Regions from separate parts of the Paenibacillus tundrae genome, predicted to be linked through region 3. Evidence: predicted binding sites of a transcription regulator. Region 3 holds the regulator's gene; each other region holds the start of a gene.
The links. Region 3 encodes Rex, which represses fermentation and respiration genes when NADH is low (regulators of the CRP and FNR family bind a similar motif). Its sites were predicted from a motif close to TTGTGAAATATTTCACAA; they were not measured.
Positions count from the first base shown of each region.

Region 1: a site for Rex is predicted at 3,119-3,136, ahead of V6W81_RS02965 (cytochrome ubiquinol oxidase subunit I). Genes of this name have one in related genera too.
Region 2: a site for Rex is predicted at 2,014-2,031, ahead of pflB (formate C-acetyltransferase). Genes of this name have one in related genera too.
Region 4: a site for Rex is predicted at 3,290-3,307, ahead of V6W81_RS26835 (formate/nitrite transporter family protein). Genes of this name have one in related genera too.

Region 1 is NZ_CP145605.1:635,639-640,588, reverse strand. Features, by position in the region: gene cydD (thiol reductant ABC exporter subunit CydD) at 1-671, opposite strand, end outside; gene V6W81_RS02970 (cytochrome d ubiquinol oxidase subunit II) at 687-1,700, opposite strand; gene V6W81_RS02965 (cytochrome ubiquinol oxidase subunit I) at 1,700-3,064, opposite strand; gene V6W81_RS02960 (DUF3221 domain-containing protein) at 3,439-3,666, opposite strand; gene V6W81_RS02955 (DUF421 domain-containing protein) at 3,687-4,544, opposite strand; gene V6W81_RS02950 (glycosyl hydrolase 53 family protein) at 4,836-4,950, shown strand, end outside.
Region 2 is NZ_CP145605.1:4,288,114-4,293,063, forward strand. Features, by position in the region: gene pflB (formate C-acetyltransferase) at 1-1,932, opposite strand, end outside; gene adhE (bifunctional acetaldehyde-CoA/alcohol dehydrogenase) at 2,984-4,950, opposite strand, start outside.
Region 3 is NZ_CP145605.1:4,106,734-4,111,683, reverse strand. Features, by position in the region: gene dinG (ATP-dependent DNA helicase DinG) at 1-1,009, shown strand, start outside; gene V6W81_RS18350 (redox-sensing transcriptional repressor Rex) at 1,211-1,864, shown strand; gene V6W81_RS18345 (amidohydrolase) at 1,851-3,155, shown strand; gene V6W81_RS18340 (hypothetical protein) at 3,192-3,719, shown strand; gene V6W81_RS18335 (hypothetical protein) at 4,051-4,578, shown strand; gene V6W81_RS18330 (AAA family ATPase) at 4,571-4,950, shown strand, end outside.
Region 4 is NZ_CP145605.1:5,990,007-5,994,956, forward strand. Features, by position in the region: gene V6W81_RS26830 (molybdopterin-containing oxidoreductase family protein) at 1-1,850, opposite strand, end outside; gene V6W81_RS26835 (formate/nitrite transporter family protein) at 2,328-3,170, opposite strand; gene V6W81_RS26840 (FAD-dependent oxidoreductase) at 4,007-4,950, opposite strand, start outside.

The DNA of each region.
Region 1 (4,950 bases), 3.1 Mb from region 3:
TCAATCTGCTTATGCTGACGATCAGCCTTACCAAATATTTTTAATGTAACTAGTCCTTGCAGCGAATCCAGGAATGTACCGGAAAACTCAGCTAGTTGCGCATATTTTTCCTCAGACTTGTTCTTGGTCTGCAATCCGACCAAAATCATAAATAAAGGGATAAACGGAGCGGTGCAGAGCAGAATCCACCCCGTGTTAGCATGTTGGGTAAATGCAACAACTAGGATCAGAATCGGAATGATCGCTGCCTCCATCATGCGCGGCATGTACTGACTGAAATAACTATCCGCCTCATCTACCGCATCCAGCGCAACACTGACCTTCCCTCCCGTCTGTCCGTGCAGGGTTGAAGACATGGAAGCATGGGTCAGGTTTTGCAGCACCTTAGCTCGCATATGCGTCTTGGCCTGGGCAGCCATATGCAAGCCGACCTTTCCATTGCCATACGATAACAGCGTGCGCAGAGCCATAACAGCCAGCAATATACCGAGCAGCATCACTACTGATGCAAAGGAAGCTTTCTCTACAAAGATTCGCTGGACTGCTTCAGCCATAAGTGTAGCCTGGCTTATAATCGCTATTCCCAATGCCAGAGACATAAGCGCAAGGAGAAGCCTGCTTCTTCGATGTAATGACATTTGCTGAGCAATCAGACTCGATTTCCTTTTCACAGTACGCTCCTCCTTTTATTTTTTCCCTTTGACGTAATCCGCATCGAAAAGGAACAGCTTGAAGACCAGAATAAGAGATGGAATCAACAAGCACAGCCCCCCGATAAATACAACGACAAGTGCGAAGCCCATGGCTGGTGATGTCGCGCTACTCTGAATCGTGATATAGGGATCAAGAATATAAGGATATTGACCAATCCCGTAAGCGAAAAAGGCACAGAAAAATTGAAGCATGATGCAAATAAACGCAAGTCCATATCTACGTCCGTTATACAGCAGCCACATAGCAACCATGAAGAAAGCAACGGAAAGTGCAAGCAGCCACCATAGATCCATCATATTTTGAAAATGACGCTCATTGTGTTGACCCAAATATATGAATGCAGTCAGTGCGAGAATGATGGTCGGTGTACTCCAGAACAAAGCATAGTTCCGCATCAGCTTAAGTGCCCCTTGATCCTCAGCCCGTGATGCATAAAAGGTTAGAAACGATCCGCTGATAAATAGGACAGAGACAATCGCCAGTCCAACGATGCTCCACGATAATGGGTTGGTAAACAGCGCCCAATAGTCCAGTGTAACGGTCTCGCCTTGTTTCAAAATAAATCCACCTTCCGACAATGTCAGTGCCACGGACAGCGATGCAGGAATAAGCAAACCGGTAGCTCCGTATAAGAACAGGTACACGATATTGTTTTTGGAACCATAATTCTCAAAAGCATAGAACGAGCCACGAATGGCAAGCAGAATGATGGCAATACTCCCCGGCACGATCAGTGCGGCGCCATAATAGGAAGCGGTGTCCGGGAAAAACCCGACAATACCGATGTAGAAAAATACAAAAAACACATTGGTGATCTCCCAGACGGGCGATAGATAACGGGAGATCAGACGATTAATCAAGTGATCCTGCTTCGTCAAACGAGCATAGAAGGCAAAAAACCCTGCGCCGAAATCAATAGAAGCTACGATGAGATAGCCATACAAGAACAGCCAGAGTACCGAAATTCCGATTAATTCATAACTCATCAGGCATGCCCTCCTTGATCCGCAGATTGATCCTGTTTCGCCTTCATCCATTTCTCCATCTCAAGATCAGCAGGATTATTGTTAAACAGACGTCTTAATACAAGAACACATATAACTCCGAGCACGATGTACAACAGTAGGAAAACAAAAAATAATACTCTCACACTTGGGGATGTAGTAGCCGCTTCTTCCACCCGCATATAACCTCGAATGATCCATGGCTGTCGTCCCACCTCTGCATAGAACCAGCCCATCTCAACGGCAAGAAACGCAAGTGGAGCACTCAGCGCGACGAGGCGAAGCATCCAATGGTTGAACTGATTACGCTTCTTCCAGAACACCAACAGGAAATATAGACTGGAGATCGCAAGTAGAGCGAATCCAATTCCAGCCATCACATCGAATAAATAATGCACCAGCAGTGGCGGCTGTTCATCCGGTGGAAATTCATTCAGCCCCGTCACTTCGGCGTTAAAGTCTCCAAAGGCGAGGAAACTGAGCAATTTAGGCAAGTGAAGAGCCCCTATAATCTCATGTTCCGCGTTCAGCCATCCGAGTAAAATTAAATCTGCACCGCTCTCTGTCTCAAAATGCCATTCTGCTGCAGCAAGCTTCTCCGGTTGATGTTCAGCCAAAAATTTGGCAGATACATCTCCAGCGAGTGTGTTCAGCAAGCTGAATACCAAAACAACAGCCATCATCAGATTCAAGCCTTTCTTGTGGTACGCAGAAACACCTTTTCTCAGCATGGCAAGGGCAGCAATCCCGGCCAGCAGAGCCGCTCCCGTCAAATAAGCTGAGCTTAACACATGGAATACCTTGGAGAACGTTGCTGTGTTCAGCATCGCTTGCACAGGGTTAACCGCGATGAACTGGCCTGCCTCCATGACAAATCCTTCAGGTTGGTTCATGAATCCGTTCACGGTTGTAATAAAAACAGCCGACATCCCTGCTCCGGCCACAACCGGAATGGTTAACAACCAGTGAATATACGGGTTCTTGAATCGATCCCACGTATACAGATAAATGCCTAGGAAGATCGCTTCGAAGAAGAACGCGAACACTTCCATAAATAATGGTAATGCAATGACATTTCCGGCTAACTTCATGAAATTCGGCCATACCAAGGCAAGCTGTAGAGATATCGCTGTTCCTGTCACGACACCTACCGCCACGGAAATGACAAATCCTCGTGACCACCTTTTCGCCATAAGTATGTAATGGTTATCCTTCTTCCGAATGCCAATGAACTCAGCAATAGCAATCATTAGAGGCACACCTACGCCAAGTGTTGCAAAGATCACGTGGAATCCGAGCGTTAAGCCTGTCACAAGCCTGCTCCATAACACCGTATCTAACTCCATACCTCTGTCACCTCCGTTTTCATTTTTCACTTAAGAACCCAATACAGATAAAGTACGAGAAAAATTTCACATATCAAGATGCAAGGATGCATTCCGAAATCATCAACATGATTACTGCTTAAATTATCCCACTCTCGCAGTCCTATACATCCCATGCCAATATATAAAATTATTATATCTGCAATTGTGAATGATACAATTGCAGTCACTTCCTTGACATGAAATAGACAAGGAACAGTCACCCCTTTTCAACTAATCTATGAAAATGAACTAAATTACCCTTTAGAGCTATTGACTTGTTTATCCGCAGGGCTTGGCATATCTCTGAAGCACAAAAAAGCCGCTAATCATAGGATTAGCGGCTCTTTACACGTTTACTTCACTCGTTCAACTTTGGTTGCTTTCCCTTGTATGGGGTTGCTCTCTTCATACATACCTGTTGTCCATACCCTTACTTCGTCACCAACTTCAGCGTGATAATTAATGCCTGAAGTGACAAGTCTATACTGTTGCTCAGCATGATCACTCGTGGTAACAGCTATCGTTATCGTTGACTGATCTTTTGCCAGAATGACTGCTTCAAAATCTTCTTTTGCCTTCATTTCATTTTGAAAAGGTGTAATTATTGTTGTTTTTGATAAGCATGCATTGCCGTTTGAAATTGGTCTAGTGCTTCTTGGTATTTGAGGCGATCCTTATCGTTGGTGGCAAGTTGTTTTTTCATCATTAAATCGTCCTGTAGTCTTTTAACTAATTCCGTTATTTGATCCTTTGGATTGGAATTTGCCGCTTTAGGTAACGAATCTGCACCCGTCTGTATTGTAAGTTCACCCTTGCTATCCACCTGACCAATAAAAACTTGTCCCAAATTCAAACCAAGCTTGCGCAGCTCTTTTTGTACCCACTCTTCGTTATGTCCTGTTACTTGTAAAGTATCTGGCAAGATATGCCCATCCATGATGATCGTTCTTGGTTCCTGTTCAGCAGAAATCTGATAGCCCAACGCATTGGCTGTAAGGGGCTGGTATTCATTTTTTAACATGACACTGATATCTCCACTCTGTTCCATTACGGCAAACTCCACATCGGCAACTCGAAATACATCTTTTTTACGAAGCTGCTCCAGAAATTCATCAATCGTCAAGCGTTCTTTCGCTAGCGCTTTTTCGATCACTGCTCCATTTTCAATAAGAATTGTTGATTTCCCGTCCACAATATCTCGAAACTTTTTACTTTTCATCGTTAAGTACTCTGCACCTGCAGACACGGCAACCCATACAAATACCGCAAGAAAACCTAAATACCACTTCGTATCTGTATCTAACGAAATATACCCCACCAAGTTACCTAAGGTAATCCCCGTAATATACTCAAATAAAGATAATTCAGAAATTTGGCGCTTTCCTAGAATTTTCGTAATGAAAAATATAACTGTGACTGCAGATAACGTTCGAAATGTGACCTCTAACCATTCTGGCACGTTGGATGCTCCATTCCTGTGGATTAACTGTGTTGGTGACGCTTGTAAAGGTTATAATTACCACCACATTCATGATGTATGCATAGAACATGACAGGCTTCCAATTCGGATGACTGAGTATCTGTCGAAATAATCAATACATACATTGCAAAAGTATAGCTTTTCGTTGCATAGCACAATTTGAAAGCGTATTCCATTTCAATAAACTGGATAATGATAACAAAAATTAAGGAAAGGAGCGTTACATACAGAAACCCACGATTAAACAATGAATGTTAAGGAGGTCACGACTTGAACACAAGAAAACGAATCATGTCTGCTACACTTGCACTACTAGTATCTTTTACCCTCTTCAACGCGCCGGCCAAGGCGAATGCCACAACCACTGATTCAGCTCCAACTTTTG
Region 2 (4,950 bases), 180 kb from region 3:
TGCCAGTGCACCTTTTTTATCACGTCCATGCATTGGGTTTGCACCTGGTGCAAATGGTTCGCCTGCTTTACGGCCATCTGGTGTAGTTCCTGTTTTCTTACCGTAAACTACGTTGGAAGTGATGGTCAGTACGGATTGCGTTGGTACCGCGTTACGGTATGCTTTGTGCTTACGAATCATGCCCATGAAGCTCTCAACCAGTTCAACGGCAATGCTATCTACGCTGTCTTCATTGTTACCGTAACAAGGGAATTCTCCTTCAATTTCAAAATCAACGGCAATGCCTTGTTCGTTACGAATCGGTTTTACTTTGGCATATTTGATTGCACTGAGTGAATCTGCTGCAACGGAGAGACCTGCAATACCACAAGCCATCGTGCGAACAATGTCACGGTCATGCAATGCCATTTCAATCCGCTCGTAGCTATATTTATCGTGCATGTAATGGATGACGTTAAGGGTGTTCATGTACAGTTTCGCCAGCCATTCCATCATCGGTTTGAAGCGTTTCATTACTTCATTGTAATCCAGCACTTCGCTTGTAATGGCAGGGTATTCAGGCCCTACTTGTGCTCCGGACTTCTCGTCACGGCCACCGTTGATTGCATACAAGAGAGCTTTTGCAAGGTTCGCACGTGCGCCGAAGAATTGCATTTGTTTCCCGATCTTCATTGCAGATACGCAGCAGGCAATACCGTAGTCATCGCCATAGATCGGACGCATCAGATCGTCATTCTCATATTGGATCGAGCTCGTTTCGATAGATACTTTACTGCAATATTCTTTGAATGCTTCCGGCAATTTAGTAGACCATAGTACAGTCAAGTTTGGTTCCGGTGCAGGTCCCAGGTTATGCAGCGTGTGCAGGAAACGGAAGCTGTTTTTGGTTACACGTGTCTCTCCATTTACAGACATACCGCCGATGGACTCAGTCACCCAAGTTGGGTCTCCACTGAATAGTTCGTTATAGTCCGGCGTACGCAAGAATTTCACGATCCGCAGCTTCATAACAAAATGGTCAACCAGCTCTTGAGCCTGTTCTTCCGTCAGAATACCTTCTTGTAGATCACGTTCAATGTAGATATCCAGGAAGGATGATACACGTCCCAGTGACATTGCAGCACCATTCTGCTCTTTGATCGCTGCGAGGTAACCGAAATACAACCATTGGAACGCTTCTTTTGCTGTTGTTGCTGGTAAGGAAATATCGAAACCGTGCATTTCGCCCAATTGTTTCAGTTCTTGTAGAGCACGAATCTGTTCAGACAACTCTTCGCGCAGACGGATAACATCTTCATCAATAACATCTACTTCCAAGGCGTTCAATTCGCCTTTTTTGTTACGAATCAGGAAGTCCACCCCATACAATGCTACCCGGCGGTAGTCCCCGATGATCCGGCCACGACCATAAGCATCTGGTAATCCTGTAATGATCCCTGCTTTACGCGCTGCACGCATATCAGAAGTATAAGCGTCGAATACACCTTGGTTATGTGTTTTACGAATGTTTGTGAATATATCAATGACGCCTTGAGGCATTTCGAAGCCATATGCTTCACATGCATCAATCATCATGCGAATTCCGCCGAATGGCTGAATGGAACGTTTGAATGGAGCATCGGTCTGAACGCCGACAATTTGTTCTTTGGATTGATCCAGATAACCAGGTTGGTGAGAAGTAATTGTCGCAGGCGTATTTACGTCTACGTCAAGGACACCACCGTTATCCCGTTCTTTTTTGGTCAGATCAGATACGATATCCCACAATTCTTTTGTATTCTGGGTTGCACCTTCGAGAAATGCTTCATCTCCATAATAAGGAGACAAATTGTGTTCCAAAAAGTCATTCACATTAACGGTTTTAGTCCAAGTTCCTTTGGTAAAGTTTCTCCAGCCTGTTTGTTGTTTGACATCTTTTTCGATCACCGACATCGTAATCCCTCCACTAATTTGGATTTCTGGACACATAACATGCTGCGTCTTCGTATCATTGTGTGTCCAGAGCCGCGATTAATGTGAATTGTTTCACATAAACCGGAACACGTTCTCTCTACTTGGGAACCGGAACCGCGGAATGAATGTTTTTCTTACATTTTCAGTATACGTCGTGGCGATTTCACCATCTGTGATTTTTATCACAAAGTCAGTGAACTAACGCACTCCACCTGCGGTGTGTCATGTTGAACCGTGGGAAATGGTTCACACTGGCCACTCCGCTGACAGAACAACCTTCCGATCGCTGTTATTCCCGGATTTTTCAATTTACTTTCTCAAAGGTGAAAATCCGGGAATAGCTTATGCTTCCGATGTAGCTTTCTTTCAGAAAGCTTTTAGGCGAGCGCTTCGCTTCTTCAGGTTTTTTCTGTCCTCTCCGTTAACGTGTGAACGGGTTGTTCAAACTGCCACATCACGGATTCCGTGTTGCATCTTTTTAAAAGATGAGTGGCTCCTCTTCGATCTGGAGCCCGAGCTTAGTGATGAAGTTCCTGCAAAAGCGGGGGCTTCGCTCCTCCGTTTTTTTGCCCTTTCCGTAACGTGTACGCATTGGTTCCAACTGACACATCGTGACTCCTCGTTTCATCTTTTTAAAAGATGAATGGCTCCTCTTCGATCTGGAGCCGGAACATTAGTGATGAGGTTCCTGAAAAAGCGGAGGCTTCGCTCCTCCGTTTTTCTGCCCTTTCCGTAACGTGTGAACGGGTGGTTCAAACTGCCACATCACGGATTCCGTGTTGCATTTTTAAAAGATGAGCGGCTCCCTCTCAATCTGGAGCCTGAACATTAGTGATGAAGTTCCTGAAAAAGCGGGGGCTTCGCTGCTCCGTTTTTCTGCCCATCTCCTTTTCGCTGTGAACTGTTGGCTCTACCTGCTACAGCGTGGATTGCGTGTTCCTCAAGACATACGGCAATCGGGGCTCCCCATTTCGGGGAACCCTGAACCTATTGCCCATCCTCACCAAGTGTTGCATGACTCGGATGATTATTATTCAAACTTACCGTAGAATGCGTTGCGGTATACATCTGCTAATTCTGTTACCAGTGGTAGCTTCGGATTCGCAGTTGTACATTGGTCTTCGAAGGCACGATCAGCCAGATAGTCTACATGTGCTTCGAAGTCTTTTGCATCGAATCCAATTTCTTGGAACGATTCCTCGATACCCAATGTTTTGTTCATTTTGCGTATAGCGTTGATTAGGCTGTTAACCCCTTCTTCGGTTGTGCGTGCAGGCAATCCGAGAATGCGGGCAATTTCGGCATATCGTTCATCTGCCACAAAGTGCGAGTATTTCGGGAACGATGCGAATTTAGTCGGTTTTTTCGCGTTGTATCGAATAACGTGTGGCATCAAAATCGCATTGGTACGTCCATGGGCTGTATGGTACTGACCGCCCCATTTGTGCGCCAAGCTGTGGTTAATACCCAAGAATGCGTTGGCAAATGCCATACCGGCAATCGTTGAAGCATTATGCATTTTCTCACGTGCCAGTTTGTCGCCTTGTAATGCTGATTGCTCCAAGTACTGGAACACGAGTTGAATGGCTTTGATCGCTAATCCATCCGTATAGTCATTCGCCATAACAGATACATAAGCTTCAATCGCATGTGTCAGTACGTCCATACCTGTGTCAGCTACAGCTGTTCTAGGCAGCGAGTATACAAACTCAGGGTCTACGATCGCCACGTCAGGAGTCAGCTCATAGTCAGCCAGTGGATATTTGGTATTTCCTAGATTTTTATCTGTGATAACAGCAAATGATGTCACTTCCGAACCCGTACCCGATGTTGTTGGGATCGCTACAAATTTTGCTTTTACGCCGAGTCTTGGATATTTGTAAATCCGTTTGCGGATATCCATGAACTTTTGCTTCAGATCGTTAAAGTCTGTATCTGGATATTCATAGAACAACCACATCGCTTTGGCAGCATCCATTGGTGATCCGCCACCGAGAGCGATAATGCAGTCCGGTTGGAAGCGGCGCATCATTTCGGTTCCACGATCTACTGTCGTTGTGGATGGATCCGGCTCAACATCCGAGAACACTTCAATGGCTACAGGCATTTGGCGTTGGCGCAGATAATGCTCTACTTTTTCCACATAACCGAGCTTCACCATCATGGCATCCGTAATAATTGCAACACGGGTGATATCCGGCATTTTGGCGAGATACTGCGTCGCACCTTTTTCGAAGTAGACCTTGTTCGGTACTTTGAACCATTGCATATTCACGGTACGGCGAGCCACCCTTTTCACATTGATTAAGTTGACAGCAGTTACGTTCGACGAAGTCGAGTTACGTCCGTATGAACCACATCCCAGTGTGAGCGAAGGCATATTCGTGTTGTAGATATCGCCGATTGCTCCGTGCGTGGAAGGTGAGTTGACGATGATACGTCCTGTTTGCAGGCGATCTGCAAATTTGTTAACGACTTCTTCATTGTTGGAGTGAATAACCGATGAGTGTCCCATACCGCCAAAGGCAACGACTTCTGCTGCACGTTCAATCCCTTCTGCTGCCGTTTTGACTTTGTAACAAGCTAGTACCGGGCTTAATTTTTCCGCAGACAATGGGAATTTGACGCCAACACCTTCGATTTCGGCAACCAAGATTTTGGTGCTTGCTGGAACTTCAATACCGCACATTTGAGCAATTGCTACTGCAGATTGACCTACAATCGCTGGGTTCACGGCACACTTCTCAACATTGATAGCGCCAGCTGTCAGCTTAGCTGCTTCATCCTTGTTAACGAAGTAACATCCATTGGCAATCATTTTCTTTTTGACTTGGTCGAAGATAGGCTCTTCAATAATAACCGCTTGCTCGGAAGCACAAATCATTCCATTATCAAATGATTTGGACAAAATCAGATCCGTCACTGCCTGATTGATATCCGCCGTTTTCTCAATGAAGCAAGGTACGTTACCTGGCCCTACGCCCAGTGCTGGTTTAC
Region 3 (4,950 bases):
GATTACGGATATTACAGGCCTTCTGAAGGATCTTGCCCTACTCAAAGAGAATCTACGTTTCTTCATGCGTATGGATGATGTCAATACCGTTTATTGGATGGAAGCAAGTGGACAGTTCCGAAGTAAATCGCTACAGCTCTATGCGGTTCCTGTAGATGTCAGCGCACAACTGAAGGAATTGTTCTTCGACAAAAAGAAAAGCGTTGTTCTGACTTCAGCTACACTTTCTGTAGATAAGTCATTCCAATTTATGATTGAGCAACTAGGATTGCAGGAAGCAGCAGACCATAACCGTCTGCTTACGTCCTTGCTACCGTCTCCGTTCCGTTATCGGGATCAGGCCTTGCTTGTTATTCCACGTGATTTCCCAAGTTTAAAAGGCAGCGTAGGGGATGCACACTTTGTTGATATGTTGGTGCATTCATTAGCCGAAACGGCCATTGCGACGCGTGGACGAATGATGGTGCTCTTCACGTCATATCGGATGCTGAGACAAGTGTATGATCCGCTCAAGGAGGCCTTGGCGGGTAATGATATCTCGCTGCTCGGTCAAGGGGTGGATAGTGGTAGCCGTTCGAAGCTCACACGCCGATTCCAAGACGCCAAAGCAACAGTACTTTTGGGTACCAGCAGCTTCTGGGAAGGGGTAGACATTCCAGGGGAAGCACTCACCTGTCTGGCAATTGTTAGATTGCCATTCCAGCCGCCTAATCATCCATTATTGGAAGCGAAAAGCGAGCTGTTGCAACAACAGAAGAAAAATCCATTTATGAAGCTATCTGTGCCACAAGCTGTTATTCGTTTTAAGCAGGGCTTCGGAAGACTTGTACGGACAGCGAAGGACAGAGGCATCGTCATTGTATACGATACACGGGTCATTGAAGCATATTACGGTAAGTATTTCTTATATTCGTTACCAGGTCCCAAAATGGAGCATATGCTGACCGAACAGATGGTTCCACGAATTCGTGAGTGGTTAGACCAGCCTACTGATGAGGCATCGGAATAGGGCTATACGCGCAAGCGTTGCACCCTGATCGCAATTAGTTGTAAAATTTATAAGATTCAATAATTGAGAAATAAAGATTACTGCTATCATAATGTATATCATTGAGGCATCCTGTCCACGTAACCGTGATTTTGTATGGCATGCAGGGTGCCTCCTATTTAATCTATCTTCAGGGTCACATTGGTAAAGGGGAGTAAACGAATGAAATCAGATAAAATATCAGAAGCTGTCGTGCGGCGTTTGCCAGTTTACTTGCGTTATTTGAGTGAATTGAGTCAACGTGAGGTTACTACGGTTTCTTCTCAAGAACTAGGACTACGCTTGGATCTTAATCCAGCTCAGATCCGAAAGGATCTAGCCTATTTTGGTGATTTTGGTCGCAAAGGCATTGGCTATGACGTTTCCTACTTGATCGAGAAAATTCGGCACATCCTGAAGATCGATCAGCAAATCAACGTAGCATTGGTTGGTGCGGGTAATCTTGGACACGCCTTGTCTAATTACAATGCATACTTGAAAGACAACATGAAGATTGTTGCCGTATTCGATGCTTACGGTCCCAAGATTGGTACTCAGATTAATAGCTTGAAAGTTCAACCAATGAATGAATTATCAGAGTCTGTCCAAAAGGATAATATTCGTATCGGCATAATTACAGTTCCAGATACAGAAGCTCAGAATGTAGCTGATCAACTGGTCGAGTCGGGTATTGAGGCTATACTTAATTTTGCACCAACGATCTTGAAAACGCCGCCGCATATTCGCATTCACCATGCTGACTTTACGACGGATCTACTCAGCCTTGCTTATTACCTGGAGAATGGAAAGGACGACGAGGAAGATGACGACAAATAAATGGGTTATTCATAACGGCAAATTTGCTGTAAATAGTGGTTTGGACTGGAAAGTGGTTCAAGGTTATATGGTTGTGGAAAATGATAAGATTGTGCATATTGGTGAGACGCTACCGGAAGGGGACGAGAGCCTGCCTAAAGTGGATGGAAAAGGACTTCTTTTCCTACCGGGTCTGATCAATACGCATGGTCATGCAGCAATGTCACTTCTAAGAGGACATGGAGATGATCTAGCGCTGCAGGTATGGTTACAGGAGAAAATGTGGCCTATGGAAGCTAAAATGACGGCTGAAGATGTGTACTGGGGATCATCCCTATCTGTGTTAGAAATGCTAAAAGGAGGAACTACGGCTTTCCTCGATATGTATGATCATATGGATCAAGTGGCTAAAGTGGTAGAACAATCCGGTATTCGCGCTTCTCTGGCTCGTGGAGTTATTGGTCTGTGTTCAGAAGAAGAGCAGATGCGTAAGCTGGAAGAATCGGCTGCATTTGCCCGTGAGTGGCATGGACAAGCGGATGGCCGCATCACAACGGTTATCTCACCGCACGCTCCATACACATGTCCGCCGGATTACATAGAGAAGCTTGTACAAGTTGCACACGACTTGAATCTGCCTCTGCATACACACATGTCAGAAACGATCCGAGAAGTGGAGCAAAATGTGACTGATTATGGGCTTCGTCCTGTTGCTCATCTGGAGAAACTGGGATTCTTCTCCCGTCCTTCCCTTGTTGCTCATGCCGTACACCTGAATGATGAAGAAATTGAAATTTTGGCTCGAAATCATGTTGCAGTTTCCCATAATCCGGGTAGTAACTTGAAGCTTGCTTCGGGTGTCGCTCGTGTACCGGATCTTCTAAAAGCTGGTGTGATGGTGTCCTTGGGAACCGATGGCCCTGCAAGCAACAACAACCTGGATATGTTTGAAGAGATGAGACTGGCAGCTCTGATTCATAAAGGAGTATCGGGTGATCCAACGGCTGTACCAGCTGGAGAAGCTCTTCTGTTAGGAACGGCTTATGGCGCCAAATCTATTTTCCTAGATGATACGGGTTTATTAGAAGTGGGGATGAAGGCAGATTTTATCGCCCTTAACATTGAACAAGCTCATTTCTATCCGCATACGGATCTAATCTCACATACCATCTATTCGGCTTCAGCGAAAGACGTGGAGCATGTGTGGGTGGATGGTAAACAAGTGATTAAACACGGCGAATGTCTCACAATGGACGAAGAGCGCATCTTGCGTGAGTCTCAATCGGCATTTGATGGTTTGCTTGCCCGTTAATTCATGTAGCGTTTTAGAGGAAAGGAAGTTCGGCTTTTGAAGAGAAAAAAGAAGTGGATCTGGATATCGTTGCTGGTTCTAGTTCTGCTCCTGTTTGGACTTCAACGTTATTATGTCTATGTCACTCAGGATCAGCGCAATGAAGAAGCTATGGCTATTGAAGCTGCACAGCAGCAAGACATTACGTTCACTCAAGATATCCGTAAATATGTCTGGGGTGGTAAAGATGGCGCAGACAACATCTATTGGACCTTTCTAGGTAAAAATAAGGACAAGCAGGATGTTCTCGTATGGGTGAAGTTCGACAATACAAACAAGCCGGTAACAGGCTCTGATGTAGTGCACAGTGAACTGGTTCAGAATGGCATGTCTGAAACCCAGATTCGCAATCGATTTAGCTCAGAGGTACCGGGTGGAGAAATAAAGCGTATTATGCCTGGTGTCGTGAACGGAATCTACGTATGGCAAGTGTATTATAATGACGATACCCACAATTATTATCGTTTCTATCGATTTAGCAATGGGGAACAGGTAGATTTAGTCTACACATTACCAAATAGCTAGCTACTGTACAGTTGCCAACATTACTTCCTTGTAATGAAGTCTAACTCGTATAGTACCATAAAGCACCAAAGTACCGGCAGATGATAGCAGACTGCACGGTTCTTTGGTGTTTTTGTCATTCTATTGGATTTGAATAGTTAAAATTAATAATTTATTCATATTTTAGCCTTCGAAATTGTATATACGATGTGATATACTCAGATATGTATTCAACATTACATGATGAATAAACAAGACAAATAAATCCTGTTTAATTACGAACAGGACTTGGATTGCAAATTTATTGACGCCTACAGGCTTAGTATAGGCCAAATTTGGGAGGGAAACTCATTTGAAGCTAAAAGTATTACCGATTGCTTTAACTGTCGTCATTTCTGCCGTCCTGTTGTTTGGAGGTTGGTTTGTGTATCGCCAAGTGGCCATGCAGAATCCGATCGAAAAAATGATTACCCAGTATGATGGAGTCAATGATGTTCATTTAACTATTAACCGCAATAGCGTGCAAATGAAACTTGATCTTGAACCAGATGTCGATTTGGGGAGACTAGTTCAATATATTCACAAAGAAGGACAGACTCTTATTGGCAATCGTAGCCTTAAACTTGACGTTATTGATCACTCCAACGAGGCATTAGAAAATTGGTGGGGTGATGCGATGTTCACCGTAGCTCAAGCGATGGAAAACAAACAATATACCGAGATCACACCAACGCTGTCTAAGATGGCTACCAATGGAATTAAAGTAAATACCGCTATGGATGATAACAACGTATACGTCAGTCTGCGAGATGGAGACGCAAGCAAGTTTATTATTCTACCACGTGTGCCAGGACAGATAGGAGTGTGGCCAAATGCCTAAGTGGACTAAAGAAGTTGTAATTGGATTTGTTCCAGTGCTAATTATCTTTCTTGCTTTTGTGGGTGTAAATATCATCCCAATTTTGTTTGCTGTATTGTTGGTCGGTGGATTGCTGTTCATGATGCAGATGCGTGGTGGTATTACCGTTGGAGCAAGTCAGGAGCGCAAACGGAAGAAAAAAGGGCCATCCAAGCTGACATTTGAAGAAATTGGTGGTCAGGATAGTGCCAAGCAAGAACTACGAGAAGCGCTCGATTTCCTTATCCGGCATGAAGAAATTCAAAAATTCGGGATTCGCCCGCTGAAAGGTATATTGCTCACAGGGCCTCCGGGAACAGGTAAAACCTTAATGGCCAAAGCTGCCGCTCACTA
Region 4 (4,950 bases), 1.9 Mb from region 3:
CCCTCTTCCACGTTTCGACGTGCGGCATCCTCTGGATGTATCTGTAGCATAGGCATTTTCTCCAGACGTTGGTGCTTCTGCGTATTCGCAAATGACGAGTTCAAGAAGTTATGATTCGGCGGAGAAACAAACATCAGCGGATATTCATCCGTAACACTGGCAGGTCGCTCTCCATCATAACCTTCCAAGGATGTGCGGTACGTAGGTAGGGGTGGCAACCCACGCTGCTCCATCGTTTCGGAGTACAATTCAATCTTCCCAGATGGCGTGGGCAAACGATCCAAATAAGAATCATACGGCGTCATATCCAGCTTCACAAACCGCTGCTCCTGAAGTGCCTCCAGCGTTACTCCGTTCATATACGGGTTATCTGTATTCTGGAGTGCTGCCTCAATCATCTGTTCTGGCGTCTCGCCAAAGATCTCAGGATCATATCCCATCGCCTGTCCAAGTAAGGAGAACAACTCAACATTGCTCTTACTCTCCCCGATCGGCGCGATGACTGGCTCCTGCAATTGAACGTACTGATGCCAGTAGGAGGTGTATAGGTCTGTTGCTTCAAACGAAGACTTCGCAGGTAGCACAATATCCGCGTATTTGGCCGTATCCGTCATGAATAGATCGTGTACAACCGTGAATAAATCTTCTCTTGCAAAACCTCGCTCCACCCGCTCGGAATCCGGTGCAACAACCAGTGGGTTGCTGCAATATACTAACATCGCTCGGATTGGCTGCTCCGCTTCGAGCAGCGCCTCACCAATCCGGTTCATGTTCACTACTCGCGGCTCTGGATTGTGCCGCAGATCTGGACGCTCCAATGCATCGCTATTGGTGCTCGCATAGCTATTCGTGCGCACGGCACCGCCGCCGCGCTGCAACCAGTGGCCTGTAATCGCAGGCAGACAAGATATGCTGCGCACACTCATCCCACCATGATCATGATGCTGGAGGCCATTGCCGATATGAATATGCGCTGCGTTCGCCTTGCCGTACAGCTCAGCCAGCTTCACGATGTCAGCTTCCGGCACGCCGGTAATGCGTGCTACACGCTCTGGGGTATAACTTTGAACATGATCACGCAGTGCCTCATGTCCTACGGTATACTTTTGCATAAAGGCTTCATTCGCCATCTCACGTTCAAACAACACATGCATGACTCCCAGTGCTAGCGCACTGTCTGTACCCGGGTAGAGCGGGATAAACCAGTCTCCCCATTGAGCGGTACGGTTGCGATGTACGTCGATGACAACAATCTGAGCGCCCTTCTTGCGAGCTTTCTCTGCGAGTACAACCTGATGCATATTCGTGCTGACAATGTTGCCTCCCCATACGATGATGAGATCCGCATGCTCGGTATCCTCTGGGATTGTCCCTTGATTAGCGCCCATTGTATATTTCCAGCCGGTATTGCCCGCCGCATTACAGATTGTCTGCTCCAGCATGCTCGCTCCAAGTGCGTTGAAGAAACGTCGATCCATACCGTCAACGCCGAGAATGCCCATATTGCCATAGAAGCTGTACGGCAGAATGCTCTCTGATCCGTAGGTCTCCGCAATGGAACTGAATTTGGACGTAATCTCGCCAATCGCTTCATCCCAGCTAATCTGTTCGAACTTGCCTTCACCCTTGGCGCCAACCCGTCTCATCGGATATTGAAGCCGCTCAGGGTGATATACACGCTCGGTCATATTTCTAACTTTATTGCAGATAGCACCCTTGGTGATTGGATGATCGGGGTTTCCCACGACCTTTACAATTTTTCCGTTCTCTTTATGTAACAGCAGACCGCATGTATCCGGGCAATCAAGTGGACAAACTGCCGGAAATACACCATTCTCCTGATTAATCATGTTGAAGTTCCTCCCCTGTAAAAGCTATCTCTCTATCATATCTTCTCTGGTGCGTTACCGTAAAGAGAACAGTTCATTTTCTCATCTACACAAGACGCCATTATTTTGCAAAAAAAGTTTTTTGCTTATGATTCATTCTCCAGATTCAGGGGTAAATAAAAAACAAGGCATTAGGCTAGTGTTTCCCCACTTCCTCCTCATGCCATATCATGGACCACTCCCGAAATTCGCCATGAACAGGTTTCGTTCCCCCGAACCTTGTCATGGCGAATTTATTTTGTGTATTTATATATTATATAAAACTAAACGCATGATTATTTGTAGCTGTCACTTCGATGACAAAATAACCTTAACTCTGCCCCACCGACAAAAATAAACATGAAAAAACGATCTCGTTTCCGCTCTGCCACGGGGTTGCTCACCGTGATCTAGAACGAGACAAGATCGTCTGCACTGTCATACTTCCTTGATATCATGTTACGCCTGTTTGCTTAGCATCGGTCTAGCATCAGGCTCGACTGCCATTTTTAACTCCGGCTTCACTTCGGACTCGCTTTGACGAAGATACACCATATAGTAAGCTGCCGCGACAAACAGAGCACCACCCGTCAGATTACCCAGCCATACCGGAATGAAGTTCATGATGTATTGTGCCCACGAATAATGCCCTTCGAAAATCGCTGCAGGAATTAAGAACATATTCGCTACAACGTGCTGGAAGCCGATCGCAACAAAGGCCATCGTAGGAAACCATATGCCGAGCACTTTACCACTCATCGTATCTGCTGCGTAGCACAACCACACTGCCAGAGCCACCAGCCAGTTGCAACCAATGCCGGAGATGAAGGCTTGCAAGAATCCGTCATGCAGCTTATGTCCCGCCATATCTACAACCTTCGCTAGATATACGCCCTCACTCGTTAGCCCTAACACATGACCAAACGCATAAGCCACGAAGATTGCTCCTAGAAAGTTCCCAATCGTCACCAAAGTCAGGTTCTTGAGCATGCTGCCCACCGATAGTTTACGTGCGATTGTAGCTAGAGGTACCGCCATCATATTGCCAGTCAGTAACTCTCCGCCGCCAATAAGCACCAGAATAAGACCTAATGGGAAGACAGATGCACCGATTAGGTTCACAAGGCTACCCCACTCTGCCGGAGCAGAAGCAATCACCCGTATGTTCAGCAGAAATCCTAGAGATATAAACGCCCCTGCCATAAAACCAAGGATAAGTACAGATAAAACAGGATTGTGAGCCTTCTTAATCCCGCTCTGCACCGTGTATTGTGCAACCTCAAGAGGTGTTTTGACCGCCATCGCCATTCTCTCCTTTACTTCTCATATTGAATGGAACGTTCTTCAGTTCATGTGTGAATAGTTACAGCTTCACTGTCTGAACTGTCTGATCTAATTGTATCTTGGCTGGAGATAAAACTTTGTGCAAATAATCACAAAGAATAGATGCATTTTTAGTTATTGATCGTTTTCACCGTTTCATAAGTTATTTTTACTTCAGAAAGGAGTAGTTTAATGCTTTTTTCATTTCAGTTCGAATCCTCATTCTTTATCAGACTGCAATTCTTGAACAAAAAAACTGCATTTACACTGAAGCGAAAATGATATTCGTAAAGAAGGCTCTAAAGGAGAGTCTCAACGATGATTGAATTACGGTTCCTTATAATGATGACTGAAGATGAGTTCTTCACTTCATAATATTAGCTCTGGTGCTGCACCTAGTGGGGCTAAACAATTTCGGATTTATATCTTACGAACATGAGACACGTTATTTGGCCGATTTTGCACCGATCCGGTATCTAACGAACTCAGTACACCTTATTGTGATCATTTGGAGGAATCCGGACACTATATCAGGCTTTTTCGTGAAATAGGACTGCTGAGGTTCGTTACAACTCTAACATTGCTCAAATATAGGTTATAAGCTCACCTGAGTTCGTTAGAATTTTTGAGGTGACTTTGAAACGTATAGCACATCCTACATGCTATGGTTCGTCTATCTCCAGCTAAATAGAGAACATGCTACTTCTCTCAGAACAACCAAAAAAGCCAGCGATTGCTCGCCAGCCTTTTGGTTTGATTAGTTCCTTCGATTAGTTCCTGATTTACTTTTATGACATCCAGTAATTCGAGCTTGCTTACACCAACGCTGGTGCTTTCACTTCAATTGGAGGTAGAGCTTGCAATCCAGCTGTGTTCAAGAAGTTCCACGGTTTGTTGTAATGTGGCTGGAAGAAGAAGTCGATGAACGCGAGCTCATCTACCGTCATGTTGTTTTGAATGCAGACCGAGATGGTATTGATCGATTGTGTCAGATCCACTTGGGACATCACTTGTGCACCAACAATGCGGCGAGTTGCTTGTTCATAGACCACTTTGAGCAGCAGCTTCTCAGCTGTTGGCATGAACTCCGGACGGTAGCTATCCTCCAAGACGACAGCCTCAACCACCAGACCTTCATCTGCTGCAGATGTTTCGGTCATACCTGTACCTGCAATGTTTTGATCGTAAATTTTGATACCCGACGTACCCTGTGTGCCCATATAAGGTGTTGTAGGACGAACCAAGTTACGCGCTACGAGTGTTCCCATCCGTACAGCATTGGTTGCCAGTGGGATGTAAGATGCTTTACCTGTTGGGTTGTAATGAATTGCACAGCTATCGCCTGCGGCGAAGACATCTTTCTGACTTGTTTGCATATATTTATCTACAATGATAGCGCCATTCGGCAGCATATCCACCTGACCTTTGAGCAGCTCCGTATTCGGGCGGAAGCCGATGCACAGGATAACGAGATCCGTTTCAAACTCACCTTTGGATGTAATAACTTTGCTCACTTTGCCATTCTCACCGGTAAATTTCTGTACCGTCTGACCCAATGCCAGCTTAATACCGCGGCTAGTCAGCGTGTCTTCGATGGCATCTGTAAATTCAGGATCAAGGTATTTATTCAAAATACGATCTACGCTATCAATCAAGGTGACTTCCTTACCGTTCATTTGGAAAGCTTCCACCAATTCAATACCGATGTAACCTGCACCTACAACAGTGATACGTTTGGCGTCTTTGGCTTTTTCGATAA